One region of the Virgibacillus sp. FSP13 genome, then DNA from elsewhere that is predicted to be linked to it. Evidence: riboswitches for the same ligand, from Rfam matches in the RefSeq annotation. Region 1 holds a riboswitch; the other holds the start of a gene.

The links. A riboswitch is a leader RNA that binds a small molecule or an ion and turns the genes downstream of it on or off. The one in region 1 is predicted to bind S-adenosylmethionine.
Region 2: linked by a shared signal. The riboswitch ahead of ACW2QC_RS10850 (methionine ABC transporter ATP-binding protein) and the one ahead of ACW2QC_RS03615 (multidrug effflux MFS transporter) in region 1 are both predicted to bind S-adenosylmethionine.

What each region holds. Positions count from the first base shown of each region.
Region 1 covers NZ_JBSVKG010000002.1:334,295-342,904, forward strand. The annotation lists gene ACW2QC_RS03615 (multidrug effflux MFS transporter) at 242-1,501, opposite strand; SAM riboswitch class I at 1,818-1,913, opposite strand; gene ACW2QC_RS03620 (class I SAM-dependent methyltransferase) at 2,330-2,929, opposite strand; gene ACW2QC_RS03625 (GNAT family N-acetyltransferase) at 2,960-3,484, opposite strand; gene ACW2QC_RS03630 (SDR family oxidoreductase) at 3,654-4,358, opposite strand; gene ACW2QC_RS03635 (hypothetical protein) at 4,613-5,161, opposite strand; gene ACW2QC_RS03640 (hypothetical protein) at 5,221-5,763, opposite strand; gene ACW2QC_RS03645 (hypothetical protein) at 6,034-6,693, opposite strand; gene ACW2QC_RS03650 (hypothetical protein) at 6,947-7,171, opposite strand; gene ACW2QC_RS03655 (ASCH domain-containing protein) at 7,241-7,699, opposite strand; gene ACW2QC_RS03660 (hypothetical protein) at 7,788-8,015, opposite strand; gene ACW2QC_RS03665 (hypothetical protein) at 8,247-8,610, opposite strand, start outside.
Region 2 covers NZ_JBSVKG010000010.1:73,378-81,987, reverse strand. The annotation lists gene gcvH (glycine cleavage system protein GcvH) at 1-72, shown strand, start outside; gene ACW2QC_RS10860 (toprim domain-containing protein) at 363-716, shown strand; gene ACW2QC_RS10855 (thioredoxin family protein) at 727-1,041, shown strand; SAM riboswitch class I at 1,131-1,240, shown strand; gene ACW2QC_RS10850 (methionine ABC transporter ATP-binding protein) at 1,518-2,546, shown strand; gene ACW2QC_RS10845 (methionine ABC transporter permease) at 2,536-3,204, shown strand; gene ACW2QC_RS10840 (MetQ/NlpA family ABC transporter substrate-binding protein) at 3,221-4,048, shown strand; gene ACW2QC_RS10835 (hypothetical protein) at 4,291-4,431, shown strand; gene sufC (Fe-S cluster assembly ATPase SufC) at 4,752-5,537, shown strand; gene sufD (Fe-S cluster assembly protein SufD) at 5,555-6,862, shown strand; gene ACW2QC_RS10820 (cysteine desulfurase) at 6,862-8,082, shown strand; gene sufU (Fe-S cluster assembly sulfur transfer protein SufU) at 8,072-8,506, shown strand; gene sufB (Fe-S cluster assembly protein SufB) at 8,606-8,610, shown strand, end outside.

The sequences.
Region 1 (8,610 bases):
GAAATCGATGGAAACGTTCTTTTGTTTATTAGTTTATCATTAAAAGGATGTAAGATTCTATACACCGAAGAAAATCTATGAAATTTGCTCATTATAGTGGGCAAGAAAACATGAAAGGAGAGGCGTTCTCACCTCCCCTTTTTACCCTATTACAATCTTCAATTTCATTTTCAGGATAACAGGTAACAAATAGCCAAAATAGCCTTTGTTCTCGGGGGTTATTTTATTTATCTGCAAATTCCTACACTTGACTCACGACAGATGAGTTATCCGTAATGGCAGTGCTGTTTTGTTTGACGAGAACATGAAAAATCGTGAAAGCCATTGTACTGCTAATAAGTATGATAACAGCCATCGGTACAGCAGTATGATCACCGGCAATCCCGACAAGTGGCGAAACAATCCCGCCTCCAGCGAACGGAAGGATGCCAAGAAAAGCGGACGCACTTCCCGCCATATTCCCTTGGCGCTGCATTCCCAAGGAAAAACTTGTTGTATTAACGATTCCTACACTTGAGACAACAAGGAACAACGCTGGTAGCAACACCCACATTGGCAAGGATAACAAAGCAGTAGCAATGAGCAACAAACTACCGGTAAAGGAGATCGAAACTCCCCACTTTAATAAATGCGCCTCTTCTATTTTAGAAGACAATTTTCCTGTAAGCTGTGCTGCAATAATGATGCCTACACCATTAATGGCGAATATAATGGAAAATTGCAATGCCGTAACATCATAAATATTTTGCAATACGAATGGGGACCCGGCAATATAGGCGAACATACTCATCGATGCAAATGCCTGCGCCAATGCAATCCCAATAAACACACGGTCTTTCAGCAAAATTCCGAACGTTTGAATTGTTTCTGTCAGACCACCTTGTTTCCGATCTTTTTCCGGCAGTGTCTCCGGAAGGGCGAAGGTTACGGCAAGCAACATTACAACTCCAATGGCAAACAAAATAACAAATACGAACCGCCATGATGCAAAATTGAGCACAATTCCTCCTAATAACGGTGCCAGAATAGGAGCAGCACCATTTACCAGTGCAAGCATCGCAATGAATTTCGTTAGATCCTTGCCTGTATACATATCTCGTGACGAGGCACGCGCGATCACAATTCCTGCGGCAGCTGAAACCCCTTGAATAAATCGCAGACCAACAAATACCCATATATTTCCGCTGAACACACTAAGAAGCGAAGCAAATGCGTAAGTCGTCAATGTCACAAGAAGTGGTCGCTTTCTTCCTTTAATATCACTTAACGGACCAAATACCAACTGACCAATTGCCAAGCCGATTAAAGTTGCCGTTATACTTAGCTGGGCAAGAGATGCTGTTGTGTGGAAATCTTCGGTCACAGTTGGCAATCCTGGTAAATACATATCCATTGATAGTGGGCCAAATGCCGTTAGCGCTCCTAATATAAGCACCATCCATACTTTATTGAATTGTTTTGGTGTTTCTTGATGATCTATAGTTTGGTTCATTTTACTCATAAAACGTCGAATCCTTTCTTTCATCATTTATTTTGATCAACCATCTGCCCATCATATACTAGACGGGGTATATTAATGCTTGTAATTTGCTTAGAATAGCCAGAGAATGTGTACTTCTTCCGTAGTGCAGGAATATCTCCCGGAAAGCGAGAACTTCTTCCACAGTGCAAAAACATCAACCGGTATCTTTGGCTGCTGCCTATTGTTCTCTTAGACCGCGCTTTATCTTATACGCTCTCCTGTATTGTTTACTTGATATAAAAAACCCCCTTCTTAAAATCAATAAGAAGAGGATTAGTTGCCGTCAATTTCACTCTTCTTATCTTCAGCATACGCTCCTGGAATTAGCACAGTACAAATGTCTGTTGCTGAGGCTTCAATGGGCCAGTCCCTTCACCTCTCTGGATAAGAAAAATACAAGTATTTAATTACAAGACCATACTATACGCGTGCTTGAAGCAAAAGTCAAGGTAGATGCCGGCTTGTTGTCATGAATACGTATACCAAAATGACGTTGACGTTCTTGGCCCTTAGTTCACTCGTTCTTAGTGAAAGTTCAAGATGCTTGGTTCGTGTCGTTTTGCCGAATAAAATCAAGCTGTTGGGAAAGGGATTTCATTTGTATTCTCTCTATAACAAACTGACAAGGTTCATCACGTTCATCTACATAGCTTTATCATCGAAACTTAGGTATATATTAAGGTAGACTTCCCTTTCCTTATCACTTTTTCCCATGCTTCAGGAAACAACATATTTTCATTGATATATAAAAGGAGTCCACCCTTTTGAATCAGCAGCCTTTTTAAAAAACTCTCTCTTTTAATTTTTTTATTTCTTTATAACAACTTGAATGACATGTCCTAGACCTATGTGCCTTTTTCCTTCATTTCGATCGGCTTCACCATAATAAAAATGGATACATTTGTAATCTTTAATCCAATCCAGAATATCTGTTGGATCATATAACATTTCAACAGATTTCGGACCACCAGTTTGATACGCAAGCTGAGCTTCTGAGTAAATTTCAAAGATGACATACCCGCCGCTTTTCACTGATCCAATCATACTCTCCATTAAAAATTGCTGATCTTTTTTGGGAACGTGCCCAAATACCATTATTGCGGCATCGTATTGATTTTTTTTGACCTTTTCTTTCGTCAAATCAATTTCAACTGTATTTACATTAACGTTATTTTGGCCAGCCAAAGCCTTCGTTTTTTCTAAGCCAATTGTTGATTGATCATAGGTTGTCACCTCATGACCAAGTTTTGCTAAATAAACTGCATTCCGACCTTCACCTTCAGCAAAGCAACCCAGTTTTGAATGTTCCGTAATGATATGGCTCATCTTGTTTATAAATGCATTTTCAATTTCACCATAAACAAAATCTTTATCTGAAAAACTATTATCCCAATGTTCTTTTGACATAATCTTTCATCTCCATTCCTTTAATATTTTCTAAATATACTTCATCTTGCAATAATCCCTATGAAATACACTCATCATAATACTATCATGATACTCGCCATTGATATAAAAATGCTCAGTCATTACACCTTCCGTTTGAAAGCCGACTTTTTCATAAATATGACTGGCCTTTTTATTTGCTTTGGCTACAATCAAGTAAAGTTTATGGAGATTAAGTACCGAAAATGCGTAGTCCATCGCCAATTTGGTGGCTGTAGCTGCATAACCTTTTCCTTGATGTGCGGGATCAATCATGATGGCAAATTCCGCATTCCTGTGTCGCTGCTCGATTTCATACAGACCGACAAAGCCCAGTTTCTCCTGATCATGGGTCGTTAAAATAAATTCACGTGTTTGCTCATTATCCTTATTTTTGTCAAACTCTTCCTTCATAAGTTCCAGTGACATATAAGATTCACTGAACCAAAAATTCATGACTTCCGGATTATTAAACAGTTTGTGCAAGAAGGCTAAATCATCCTTTTCTAGTGCGCGCAGTTGAATCTCTTGTGCCATTTTTACTAAGTCCCCTTTTACGATTTGTTGGTTTATGTACTTCATTGTATCTTATTATGCCAGTATACCTCGGATATGTCATACATCGCTGGTATCCGATGTATATTCAAATGCTTCTATTTACTGTTTCTTATTAAGAAAAGCTCCCGTTTGTTGTAAAATAATTCTGTTAAACTGGTCTAACTGTAATTTCATTCACGTTCACATGATCCGGCTGGGTCACGGCATAGACGACTGCTCTTGCAATATCAGCTGGTTCAAGCTTTTTTCGTTCAGCTTCAAAGGGGCTGTTTGAGCTTAATGGGGTTTCTACCATCCCCGGTGAAATGTTGGTGGTCCGTACGCCGGTATTGGCGAGTTCCTTTTCCAGTCCAGTGGAAACCGCACGCACGGCAAATTTTGTTGCACAGTACACTGTAAGTCTTTCAATAACCTCAAATCCTGAATCAGAAGCAATATTCACGATATGACCGCTTCTTTTCTCTAACATATCTGGTAAGACTGAATGAATGCCGTAAAGAACGCCTTTGATGTTTATATCAATCATCTGCTCCCAGTCAGAGACATCTCCTTTCAAAACCCTACTCGAACCCATTCTCCCAGCATTATTTACATAAATGTCTACACTTCCAAAGATTTGTTTTGCACGTTTGGCCAGAAAGTCAACATCTTGTTGCTTTGTCATATCGGTTTGGACACATAATATTTTTTCTTCCTTGCCGATTTCTGCGGCTATACTTTCAAGTTTTTCTTTATTTCTTGCTGCAAGTACGACATTAGCACCTGTCCCAGCAAGTTCTTTCGCAATTGCAGTTCCAATACCACTGCTTGCTCCTGTTACAATGGCTGTTTTGCCAATCAATTGTTTTGTCATTATAATTTACCTCCTTATACGAGAATATGGTTTGATTCTGGCACACAATTACTGCGCCCGTAGGAAACTGATCACATACGTTATACTGTCCACCCCCCTCCTTGTAGAACATAGCACCCGTTATAAAAAAACATAAATTAAATTTCTCTAATAGGGGTTGTTCAAAAAAGGGGATTCCGAAAGAGTGGAATAATCAAAACAACCATTAATAAAAAACCTATGTGTAGATGTTATCCGCACGTTCCACAGTGATGTTAATCAATTCTAGTAATGGAAGATTCTAAAATACCCGATGAATAACGTACCTTATCTATTTTCCATTTCCCGTCTAGCTTCAACATTGTCACAGTTGCACTTTCTCCAAAGGTGTTTGGCCACTCAGGAATATCTGGGTTTAAACGAATAAAGATCTCTGTGCCTACGATTTCATCATCTAATGTGAGCCATAGACTATGTTCAGAAACCTCGCCTTTTGCAAATCGAAAACCATCACCCGCATTTGTGAGAAAGAAGGTAAACGTTTTGGGATGATCTGCAAAGTCTCTATTAAATCTAAAAGTTTGGTGGATGTCATTTTCTATTTTTCTTGTAAAATTTCCTGTAAAGTATTCCCCTAACTGTTTATTCAGTGCCCCCATTACTTCTTCTAAATTGTTTGAATCGATAATCAGTTCATCGTGATCCATCTCATTAAAAAATGCTTCTAATGTTGCAACGCTTTCTTTTTTTGCCCTTTCATGTGGATCGCCGCAACCTCCCAAAATAATGAGCGTCAAACACATAGAAAATAAGAGTTTACGCAACAGAACATTCCCTTCCTTTCTTGACAAGTTAAAACCAGGGGATTTGTTGACTGCTTTTTTTATCTATCCCTTCCCAGCAACTCCAGTTCATTTCCATACTCATCATAATCAATAATCCAATATATCTCGTATTTATCCATCAACTCTTCTCTTTTCTCATGGACTTTATCTGCCTTTTTTTCAAGAAGTTCGTTTTCATGTTCATTCGATTTATTTAGTGCTTTATCAAATTCTGCTTTTGTTCCTTCTCTCAATATGTCACTTAATTCTTGACACATTTCTAGAATATATTTTTCTTCATCTATAAGTAATTGATTTAATTGTTGTATATGTTTGTGATCCAATTCAGCGTTTTCAAGGTACTCCACACTTTCCCTAAAAACGGGCATCACGTTTTCACTTAACAGCCGCTTTATTTTTTCTTCATCCTCTTCCGTTCCAATATCAATGAATACCCCCAATTTTGGTTCCTCACCTCTAATTTTTAGCCATCCATTATAGTACTCAACCAACTCTTCCGCTTCTTCATCATAATTGAAACAACCTGATAGAAATAAAATGGTAATGAAGCCTATCACTCTATAAAAATTTTTTCTCATCATGAACACCTCATATCCATACGTATTCCTTTATAGCCTAACTAAGCAAAACAAAAAATACATAAAAAAACATAAACAGGGACACCTCTTTTTAAAATTTGGAAGCGCCCTTGTCTTGTAATTAGCTAATTTCATAATGTATTTTGTTTTTACTTGATTATCAATGGCAATCCCGATGTTATTAAACATATTAACTCCCCATGAGAAACCTGCAAATGAATGTCTTTACATGCTCAATTTGATTTGTAATGTCATATAGTGCTTTTTTGCTGACTAATCAATTTCAAGTATTTTAATCAATTCTTCAACCTTTTCATCGTCACCAGGGGCAATGGATACTTTTTTTGTATTCTCCGTAATTCTTTTATAAGTATCCTCACCAGCAGGGTTCTTACCATCCCAGCGTTTAGGAACTTTATATATGTTTATTGTACCATCTCCATTGCTACTATAAGTCACCACTCCATCTACTAGACGGGCGCCGGATAACTGAACAACATCTTCCGGATAATCAGTACTTGTTTCATCGTCAGGATTAAGTGGTTCACCAGCTGAGATATGTTTGGCATACAATTTTTCTATAGCTTGATTCGCACCAAGCTGTAGCCAAACACGAGCGAATTCAATTTCATCGGAGGAATAATTAGACAATGCATTACTCTCATCGTCATTGGATTGATTATTTGAGCCATTATTTTCTTTTGAAGTTGTTTCATTAGAACTGTCGGTGTCTGGTTCCACTGATTCTGATGTGGACTCCAATTTATCTCCTTTATTGTCTGGAGAGTCGTTTTGTTCCGCATTATCTTGATTCTGTGTAGCTTGATTCATATCTGTATTACTGTTTTCACTTTGTTCAGCATCATCACTACAGGCCATAAGAAGTAATGCTGTTGTAAATAAAGTCGTTACGAGTAATAGTATTCTTTTCATTGTTAATGCCACCTATCATCTACGTGTAATAGAATTTCTGTATTCAGCTTAATAATATACCGTTCCATCCAATCTGTGATGACAACTTCCTTCGCAGGCGATCCGTTCCTACCATAATGACCGGATTTTTTCTCTCTAGATTGTCATAAAACGTCCTTATTTTAACGTGGGTTGTGTATACTTGTTCCTCCTCAACATCCAAAAAATTGCCCGCGAATGAAAGATTAATAACTTTAGCGCCTTCAGATGATGGTTACCGTTTTTTATCCTCGTACCTTATTACCCGCTTATTAAAATTTTTATATAATCCAAATATACTTTCACCAACAAACAAAATACCTAAAATTAAATACAGCAGTGCTCTTTCCATATCGTTAAAGCCAACAATGGTCGATATAATCAAGCCTATCGCAAAAATCAGAATAGTAAAGTGAAAACCTATCTTAAATTTTCTGTACCCTTCATCTGTTTTACTCATTGTATCCCTCTTTACTTTATATAAATAATTTCCTTGTTTAAAAAACACCATCACATGTTGACAGATACATTATTTTTTATACAGCAGCTTAAATCTCTCACAAACAACAGGAATCTTATAATGAAAGTCTATATTTGTATCTTTACATTCATTTTTGAAAAAAGTCTCATGAACGTCACGCCAATAAGCTAATGTTCGGTCACCTTCGCCTTCCAAATAGGCGTGTTCCTCAGTAACTTCATCAAAAGGAACAACTTCTACTGATGTCGTTTCCGCTATTGCGACAGCCTCTCCATCCCCATTGAGAATAATATTGTGAAGACCAACATGTGGCAATGCCTCATTATCCAATTCATATAATGTATAATTCGATGCTGTTGCGGTTTTTGTTCCTTCTAACACTAATGCTGCAAGTTCATCAGCCATCTCTTTTGAGTCACCAAATGCCCATGCATCATAAACCGTTGGTACATTGGGATTATTTTTCCGATAGTCCTCCCACATTTGGATAATAGAATCATTACTCATATATAACAACCTACTTTCTAGATTTAAAAGATACTAATAATTGTAACATTTGTATCTTTATTGTGTATCCATTTTATTAAACCTCTACCTAAATATTCATATTCTCAATACCAAGAATAAAAGGTAAGACTAAAATAATAATGCCAATAATTATAATAATTGTACCAAAAAACCTTGATGATAATTTATCACTATAGGAAACACCCTGTTTTAAGAAAAAATCAAGTAAAGTTGGTGCTTTACCAGTGAAAATTAAATATCCAAAATAAATAAATACGACCCCAATTAACAGGACAAAAATCACTTGAATTGGCATTGCTATCTTCTCCTTTGAACTAAATTGATCGCACTATTCGCTTATACGGTTTACACTGTCAAAAAGTTTCCTCTAGAACCAGACCTGTTCAATAATCCCGCTTTGATTACGATCATTAGAATGTACTATTTCTGTCATCTTTTTTACTAGTGATTGGACTTACCACTTGTTGTCAGCGTAAGCTAAAGCCACCCATTTTTCCACAACGCGTCCGATTCTTGAACATATGGTTTATAATAAATCCTTGTTCTTGTTATAAGAACGTTTTAAAGAAATAAAACTTGCGACAAACCAAATTAAGCTAACACTTAGTGTCAACCATAAAACTTCAAACCATTTCTCCGGACCAGTGAAAATCAAACCTCCTACAATTAAGCTTATAATAAATACAGCTATCCTCACAATTATGACTTTTAACTCTTTTCTATATGCCTTAGTTGTAGTCACATCAGTATATTCAATGCCAGATACTACATATCTTGTTGAGACATAAAAAAGAAAAATAGCAATTGATAATAATAAGGCATTAACTACTGTTATATCAAAATAAGTGTTATATATAATCATTACGATAAGGGAAAGGAGAAGGACTAGC
Region 2 (8,610 bases), on a different contig from region 1:
CCATCTAATCAATCAGAACTTGACGAACTATTATCAGCTGAAAAATATGAAGAAGTTATTCAAGAAGACTAATCACATAATCATTCAATAATTTTAGGCTGGCTTGCATCTTTGAAAAAGGATGTAAAGTCAGCCTTATTCGCATCATAGTATTGTTATATAGGGCTGTTCAAAAGGTGCAATAATAAGTATCTATGCGATCGTAAAGGAAACTTTGCTAGATCTAGGACAATTTGGAGAAGTCAATTTTAGCTTTCAGACCTGCCAGTCTATGCTGTGGCGATCTTACTTGTGATTTGTTACTTTTTGTACATATACTTACGAATCATATTGCTTGATTCCTTAAGGAGTGCTATGTGATGATGACACATGAATCGGAAAAGGTTATTATTGTCGAAGGTCTTACGGACAAAAAGCAAATCAAAAAAGTAATCACGGACGATGTGGAGATCATTTGTACAAATGGTACACTCGGTGTGGAACGATTTGACGAGCTTTTATATACGTACGATTTAGACAATAAGGATGTTTTTATCTTAGTTGATGAAGACAATTCAGGGATTAAATTACGCAAACAGTTAGCGCGCGAGTTGCCACATGCCGAACATATTTATGTTAGCAGTGAATATCGTGAAGTTGCAACAACACCTGAGCAAGTACTCGCAACTGTCTTAGTAGCTAAGTCTATTGCGGTTAATCCGATATTTTTGATTTAGGGTGATTCCTTTGCAAGAGATAACAGCGGAAGTGTTACAGCAAGATCATTATTTATTATTTGTTCATACTCCTTTTTGTGGAACTTGTGCATTAGCTAGAACAATGCTGGATAAAATTGAATCTGTTCATCATGAGCATATTTTTTATGACATGAATGCGTCGTTTCATCCTGAATTTATGCAGGAAAATCAGATTGAAAGTGTACCATGTCTGCTAGTTAAAAATGGCAATGAAGTGCAAGAAAAAGTATATGCTTTTCATTCGATTGCCAATATTTATAGCTATTTAGTGAAGTATAAGCCGGAGCTATTCGTTGGGAACTGACGATTATGAACTAACGAAAGAATGTTTTATATTGACATAGAGAAATAAGCGTGCTATCATCAATTTTATCAATTTAAACGAATTTAAATCTCTTATCTTGAGCGGTGGAGGGACTGGCCCTGTGAAACCGCGGCAACCTTCAAACTTAAATGTTTGAAAGGTGCCAATTCCTGCAAAGTAACACTTTGACAGATGAGGGAACGAAAAGGCATATATTACGTCTTTCTGTTCTCTTACAGAAAGACGTTTTTCTTTTTATGAACAACTTGGAAAGTATAAAATTTGAAGCGCTATTTTAGTTTTGTGACTTGGTAGGCCTTGTCCAGCTCCAGCGCCCAGCGACTAGCAGATCTTTTTGGTGGGGCGAACGGAGTGCAAACGGTTTTCGGTGGGACGAATGAAATGCAGTCCCAGAGTGCTCCAGTTTGTACATCGCTACCGGGCGTTTGCGCTTTTCTGAATTAGGAGGAATACTTGTGATTTCGATAGAGAATTTAAGTAAAGTTTTTACATCCAATAAAAAGCAAATCACGGCTGTTGATGATTTAACGCTTGATATAAAAGAAGGGGATATATTCGGTGTTATTGGCTACAGTGGAGCGGGAAAAAGTACGTTTGTCAGGCTGTTAAACCGCTTGGAGGATCCAACACATGGCCGTGTGACCATTGATGGGCAAGAAATTACCACACTAAATTCAAACCAATTGCGTATAGCTCGGCAAGAAATAGGAATGATTTTTCAACATTTTAATTTACTATGGTCGCGGACAGTAAAGGATAATATTGCATTTCCTTTGGAGATTGCAGGTGTTCCAAAGGCTGAACGGGAGAGCAGGGTTAATGAGTTAATTCAACTGGTGGGCCTTTCTGAACGGGGTAATGCTTATCCATCACAATTAAGTGGTGGACAGAAGCAACGTGTCGGAATTGCTAGAGCGCTTGCCAATAATCCGAAAGTTCTACTCTGTGATGAGGCGACATCTGCACTTGATCCGGAAACGACAAATTCTATTTTAGATTTATTAGTGGATATTAATCAAAAGCTTGGATTAACGATTATTTTAATAACCCATGAAATGCACGTTATTCGTAAAATTTGCAAACAAGTTGCTGTAATGGAAAACGGTAAAATTGTGGAACAGGGTGATGTTCTTGACGTATTTTTACGACCAAAACAGCAAGTGACGAAAAAATTTGTGGAGCAAGTAATGGGGACTCAAGATGAAAATGAAGGTGTAAATGAGCTGGTAAATACCTACGAACACGGAAAAATAGTTCGACTTCATTTTATCGGTGAAACAACCAATCAAGCATTAATAAGCCAAGTGGCTAAAAAATTTGCTATTGATATAAATATTTTACAAGGGAAGATTACACAAACACAGGCAGGAGCCTATGGAACCTTGTTTGTACAAATGGAAGGGAAAGCAGAGGAAATGGATAAGGCGATTGATTTCATCACCCAAACCTCAGTAGAAGTGGAGGTTGTCCGTGATGCTAACTAATTTATTTCCAAATCTTGACGTGCAGGATTTTTGGACAGCAACATATGAAACCTTTTATATGACGTTACTTTCGTTAGTTGGAACATTTATATTAGGGATTCTACTTGGATTACTTTTGTACCTAACAGCGAAAGACGGTATTTGGCAGAACAAGTTTCTTAATCTTATTGTCGCAACGATTGTGAACGTATTCCGCGCGATTCCTTTTATCATTTTAATACTATTGTTATTCCCGTTTACTGATTTTCTTATAGGTACGATCCGTGGCCCAAACGCTGCATTACCAGCACTAATTATCGGGTCAGCACCATTTTATGGACGACTTGTTGAAATTGCTTTAAAAGAAGTGGATAAAGGTGTTCTAGAAGCAGCCAAAGCGATGGGAGCCAAAACACGCACGATCATTTTCCGAGTATTATTACCGGAATCGATGCCAGCACTTATTTCAGGTATCACGGTTACCGCGATTGCCTTAATTGGTTACACCGCAATGGCTGGTGTTATCGGAGCTGGCGGTTTAGGAGATTACGCGTACTTTTACGGATTCCAACGACGTGACTTTGACGTTGTATTCGTTTGTACCATATTAATTGTTATCATTGTATTTATTTTTCAATTCATTGGCGACTTTGTTTCCAATAAATTAGATAAAAGATAAAAAGGAGAGAATTATCATGAAAAAGATTTTAGCTATTGTTTCTGTATTAACGATTCTTGTATTAGCAGCATGTGGTGGAGATTCGGACGAAGGCAGTTCAGATAATAAGACAATAAAAGTCGGTGCCTCTAGTATACCGCACGCAGAAATTTTAGAAGAAGCAAAACCATTACTTAAAGAAAAAGGCATTACACTCGAAATAGAGGAATACCAAGATTATGTTCTACCTAATGATGATTTGGAAAGTGGCGAATTAGATGCCAACTACTTTCAGCATATTCCTTATTTAGAACAACAAATTTCGGAGATTGGTTATGATTTCACGCAAATAGGTGGCATTCATATTGAACCAATGGGAGTTTATTCAAAAACAATATCCAGTATCGATGAAATAAAAGATGGTACAGAAGTTATTTTAAGCCGTTCTGTTGCGGACCATGGGCGTATCTTGGCATTGTTTGAACGAGAAGGATTGATCAAACTTGATGACAGTGTGGATACAGTGGATGCAACGGTTGATGATATCGTGGATAATCCAAAAAACCTTAAATTCTCTGCCGATGTGGATGCAGCGCTTTTACCTGAATTGTACAACTCAGAGGAAAATGCATTAGTTGCGATTAATACAAACTATGCAATTGAGGCAGGATTGAACCCATTGGAGGATGCTATTATATTAGAGGGTGATGAATCTCCGTATGTGAATGTTGTCGCTGTTCGTACAGAGGATAAAGATAATGAAGCATTGAATACATTAGTTGATGTATTACATTCAAAGGAAATTCAAGACTTTATTTTGGAAAAATATGATGGTGCAGTGGTACCTGTAAATGGAGAAGAGTAACTTTTTCGCAAATCTTGAGTAAATGGTAGTAATACGTTGCAATAAGATAAATATGATGAAGAAAGATGGCTATGTTGAGTTTAGTGGAGAATATCCGATTCAATGCGCCAACCTACGTTTATATCCATTTTGTAATGGGAATTGTCCTTATGGTAGTATTAAAACTGTTAAATAAATTGAAAGGATGATTCACTATCCATAGTGGAATAAGGATCAATCACACTCCCGAAATGGAGAAAGCAATGCAACAGTCGCACGGGATGGGCTATGCAGAATACGGGAGGAAGTTAGACAAACGTATCGTTGTTGAAAAGAGAAGACAACAGGAATACGAAGAATGTAAACATAAAATTGCCGAAATCGATAGTCAATTGCATAAATGATATAATAATTGAATGCTGGTAGCGCCTTAAAGGGTGTTACTGGCATTTTTGTTTAGTATATGTAAAAGTATGGATTTAGTGATTCGTTTGACTATACTTCACCTTTGTTTGGAAAAAGCAAGCCTTTATTATATGCTGTAAGAAACTCAATCTTAAATTTTGTGTTAAACTAGAGATATATCATGAAAAACGTGATATTTATCAATCTTTAAGAGTTGAATATACATTTGAAATGATATAAGATTGTAATGAGAATAAATTGAGAATGGATGTAAGTCCATTTGATAAATAAACATATAATAGTATTTGGAGGTATCGATATGGCAGGATCAACACTAGAAATAAAAAATCTTCATGTATCTATTGAAGGAAAAGAGATATTAAAAGGTGTAGACCTTACGATAAAAGGTGGCGAATTCCACGCGGTCATGGGACCAAACGGAACAGGTAAATCAACGCTTGCTTCTGCAATTATGGGTCACCCGAAATATGAAGTAACAGAAGGATCTGTACTTCTAGATGGGGAAGACGTTCTAGAAATGGAAGTTGACGAACGTGCACGGGCTGGATTGTTCCTAGGCATGCAATACCCAAGTGAAATTAGCGGTGTAACTACTTCTGATTTCTTACGTTCTTCCATTAACGCTCGACGTGAAGAAGGCGATGAAATCCCATTGATGAAGTTCATCAAGGAAATGGATAACGCACTCGATTATTTAGAAATCGATAAAAATATGGCACAACGTTACTTAAATGAAGGATTTTCTGGCGGTGAGAAAAAACGTAATGAAATTCTTCAATTAATGATGATTAAGCCGGAAATCGCTATTTTGGATGAGATTGATTCAGGCTTGGATATTGATGCATTGAAAGTAGTTTCAAAAGGTATTAATAAATTGCGTGATGAGAACTTTGGTTGCTTAATCATTACACACTATCAACGCCTATTAAATTATATTACACCAGATGTTGTTCATGTTATGATGCAAGGCCGTGTTGTTAAATCTGGTGGACCTGAGCTTGCACAACGGCTAGAAGCAGAAGGTTACGACTGGATTAAAGAAGAATTAGGTATTGAAGACGAACCTGCAGAGCAAAACGCGTAAAAGTTAGGAGGGGTAAAATGACTGTTGAAACAAAGCTGCCATACGATCAGGATTATATCAATCAGTTTTCACAAGACAGAAATGAACCAGAATGGATGCGGAATTTACGCCTTCAAGCTTTAGAGCAAGCTGATACAATTGAAATGCCTAAACCTGACAAAACACGAATAGGTAAATGGAATTTTAGTCAGTTTAAACATAATGCGCAAGGTGAAAAAATCGCATCATTGGATGAATTACCAACGGAAATTCAGGATTTCCTAGACAATGAAAATAAATCGGAAAACCTATTAATACAACGAAATCACACTGTAGCATATGCAGCATTAAGTGAAGAACTAAAGAAAAAAGGTGTTATTTTCACAGATATTTTTACTGCATTAAGCGAATATGAAGATTTAGTGAAACGCTATTATATGAAAGATGCAGTGTCAATTGATGAACATCGTTTAACAGCATTACATGCAGCACTAATGAACGGTGGGATTTTCGTATATGTACCGAAAAATGTTCAATTAGATGTTCCTTTACATGCTATCTTTTGGCAGGAGGATCCGGAAGCCGCAATGTTTAACCATGTGTTGGTTGTAGCTGACGATAATAGTTCATTAACATACGTGGAAAATTACGTCTCGCATAACCAAGCAGAACAGACAGTAGCAAACATTGTTACAGAAGTCGTTGCCCACAATAATGCAAAAGTATCATTTGGAGCAGTGGATAACTTTGCCGAAGGAACGACAACATACGTGAATCGTCGTGGTGTTGCATATCGAGATGCTACAATTGATTGGGCTTTAGGTCAAATGAATGAAGGAAATACCGTTTCGGAGAATGTTACCCATTTAGTTGGCGACAATTCAAATGCTAACGCGAAAGCTGTAACAGTTGGACGCGGTAAGCAAACACAGAATTTCACATCTAAAATCGTTCACTTTGGTAAACAATCAGAAGGTTATATTTTACAACATGGTGTTATGAAAGAAAGTGCAACAACTATTTTTAATGGTATTGGGAAAATCGAACATGGTGCATCAAAATCAAATGCTGAGCAAGAATCACGCGTGTTAATGTTAAGTGAAAAGGCACGTGGAGATGCAAACCCGATATTATTAATTGAAGAAGATGATGTAATGGCTGGTCACGCTGCATCAGTTGGCCGTGTCGATCCGTTACAAATGTACTATTTGATGAGTCGTGGAATCTCAAAAGTTGAAGCTGAGCGCTTGATTATACATGGCTTCTTAGCTCCGGTTGTAAATCAATTGCCGATTGCCTCTGTAAAAGAGCAACTTACACGAGTAATTGAAAGGAAGGTTTACTAATGGATGTAAAAGCCATAAGGCAGCAGTTTCCTATTTTAAATCAGGAAGTGAATGGACATCCATTAGTCTACCTAGATTCATCAGCAACTTCACAAAAGCCAGTATCCGTTATTGAATCGCTTGAGGCTTATTACAAACAGGATAATTCCAATGTTCACCGCGGCGTTCATACACTTGGCACAAGGGCAACAGAAAAATATGAAGGGGCCCGAGAAAAAGTTCGTCGTTTTATTAACGCGTCAAGTACAGCTGAAGTGATCTTCACTCGCGGAACAACAACATCAATTAATACGGTTGCTTATAGTTATGCTCGCAGTAATTTAAGTGCTGGGGATGAAATATTGATCACACCAATGGAACACCATAGTAATATTATTCCATGGCAACAAGCGGCAAAGGCAACTGGGGCAACATTGAAGTATTTGCCATTACAGGCAGATGGTACAATTGATTTGGCTGATGTTCGGGAAGAAATAACAGACAACACAAAAATAGTTGCTGTTGCACATGTATCGAATGTACTAGGAACAATAAATCCCGTAAAAGATATTGCGCAAATTGCCCATCAACATGGTGCTGTTATTCTTGTTGATGGTGCACAGGGCGCTCCACATATGAAAGTTGATGTACAGGACATGGATTGTGATTTCTACGCATTTTCTGGTCATAAAATGTGTGGGCCAACAGGTATTGGGGTGTTGTACGGGAAACGTGAACTTCTTGAAAACATGGAACCAGTTGAATTCGGTGGTGAAATGATTGATTTCGTTAACCTTTACGATTCTACTTGGAAAGAGCTCCCATGGAAATTCGAAGGTGGTACACCGATTATTGCAGGCGCTATCGGTCTTGGGGCTGCGATCGACTTTTTAAATGAAGTTGGCATGGAAAATATAACAGCCCACGAACACAAATTGGCTGATTACGCGTTGGAAAAACTTCGGACAATCGATGGTATTTCGATCTACGGTCCAGAAAAACGTGCAGCACTTGTAACGTTTAACCTAGATGATGTACACCCACATGATGCATCTACTGCACTTGATGCTGAGGGGATCGCAGTGCGCGCTGGTCATCATTGTGCCCAACCGCTGATGAAATGGTTAAATGTAACTGCAACGGCGAGGGCTAGCTTTTATTTATACAACACCGAAGAAGATATCGATCATTTGGTAGATGGACTTTTGAAAACGAAGGAGTATTTTGGTGATGTCTTTTAGTAACCTTGATACACTATACAGAAAAGTAATTATGGATCATTATAAAAATCCACGGAATAAGGGCGCTGTAGAAGGTGACGCATTAACAGTCGATATGAATAATCCGACTTGTGGTGATCGAATTCAGCTTCAATTGCAAGTTGAAGATGGAGTCGTCAAGGATGCTAAATTCGATGGAGAGGGTTGCTCAATCAGTATGGCATCTGCATCTATGATGACACAGGCAATTAAAGGGAAACATATCCATGATGCATTAAACATGTCGAAAACGTTCTCCAACATGATGCTCGGCGAAGACATTGATGCAGAAGAAGTGGATTTTGGCGATATAGAAGCATTGCAAGGTGTTTCACAATTTCCTGCTCGGATTAAATGTGCCACCCTTGCATGGAAAGCAATGGAAAAAGGTGTTCATGAAGAATAGCCGGTAATAATCTTATGCACTGTGGATAAGTTAGTAGGAATTCCTGGTGCTGTATGTTACCAAAGGATGATGGGATAATATTATAAGGAGGTTTTTAACATGGC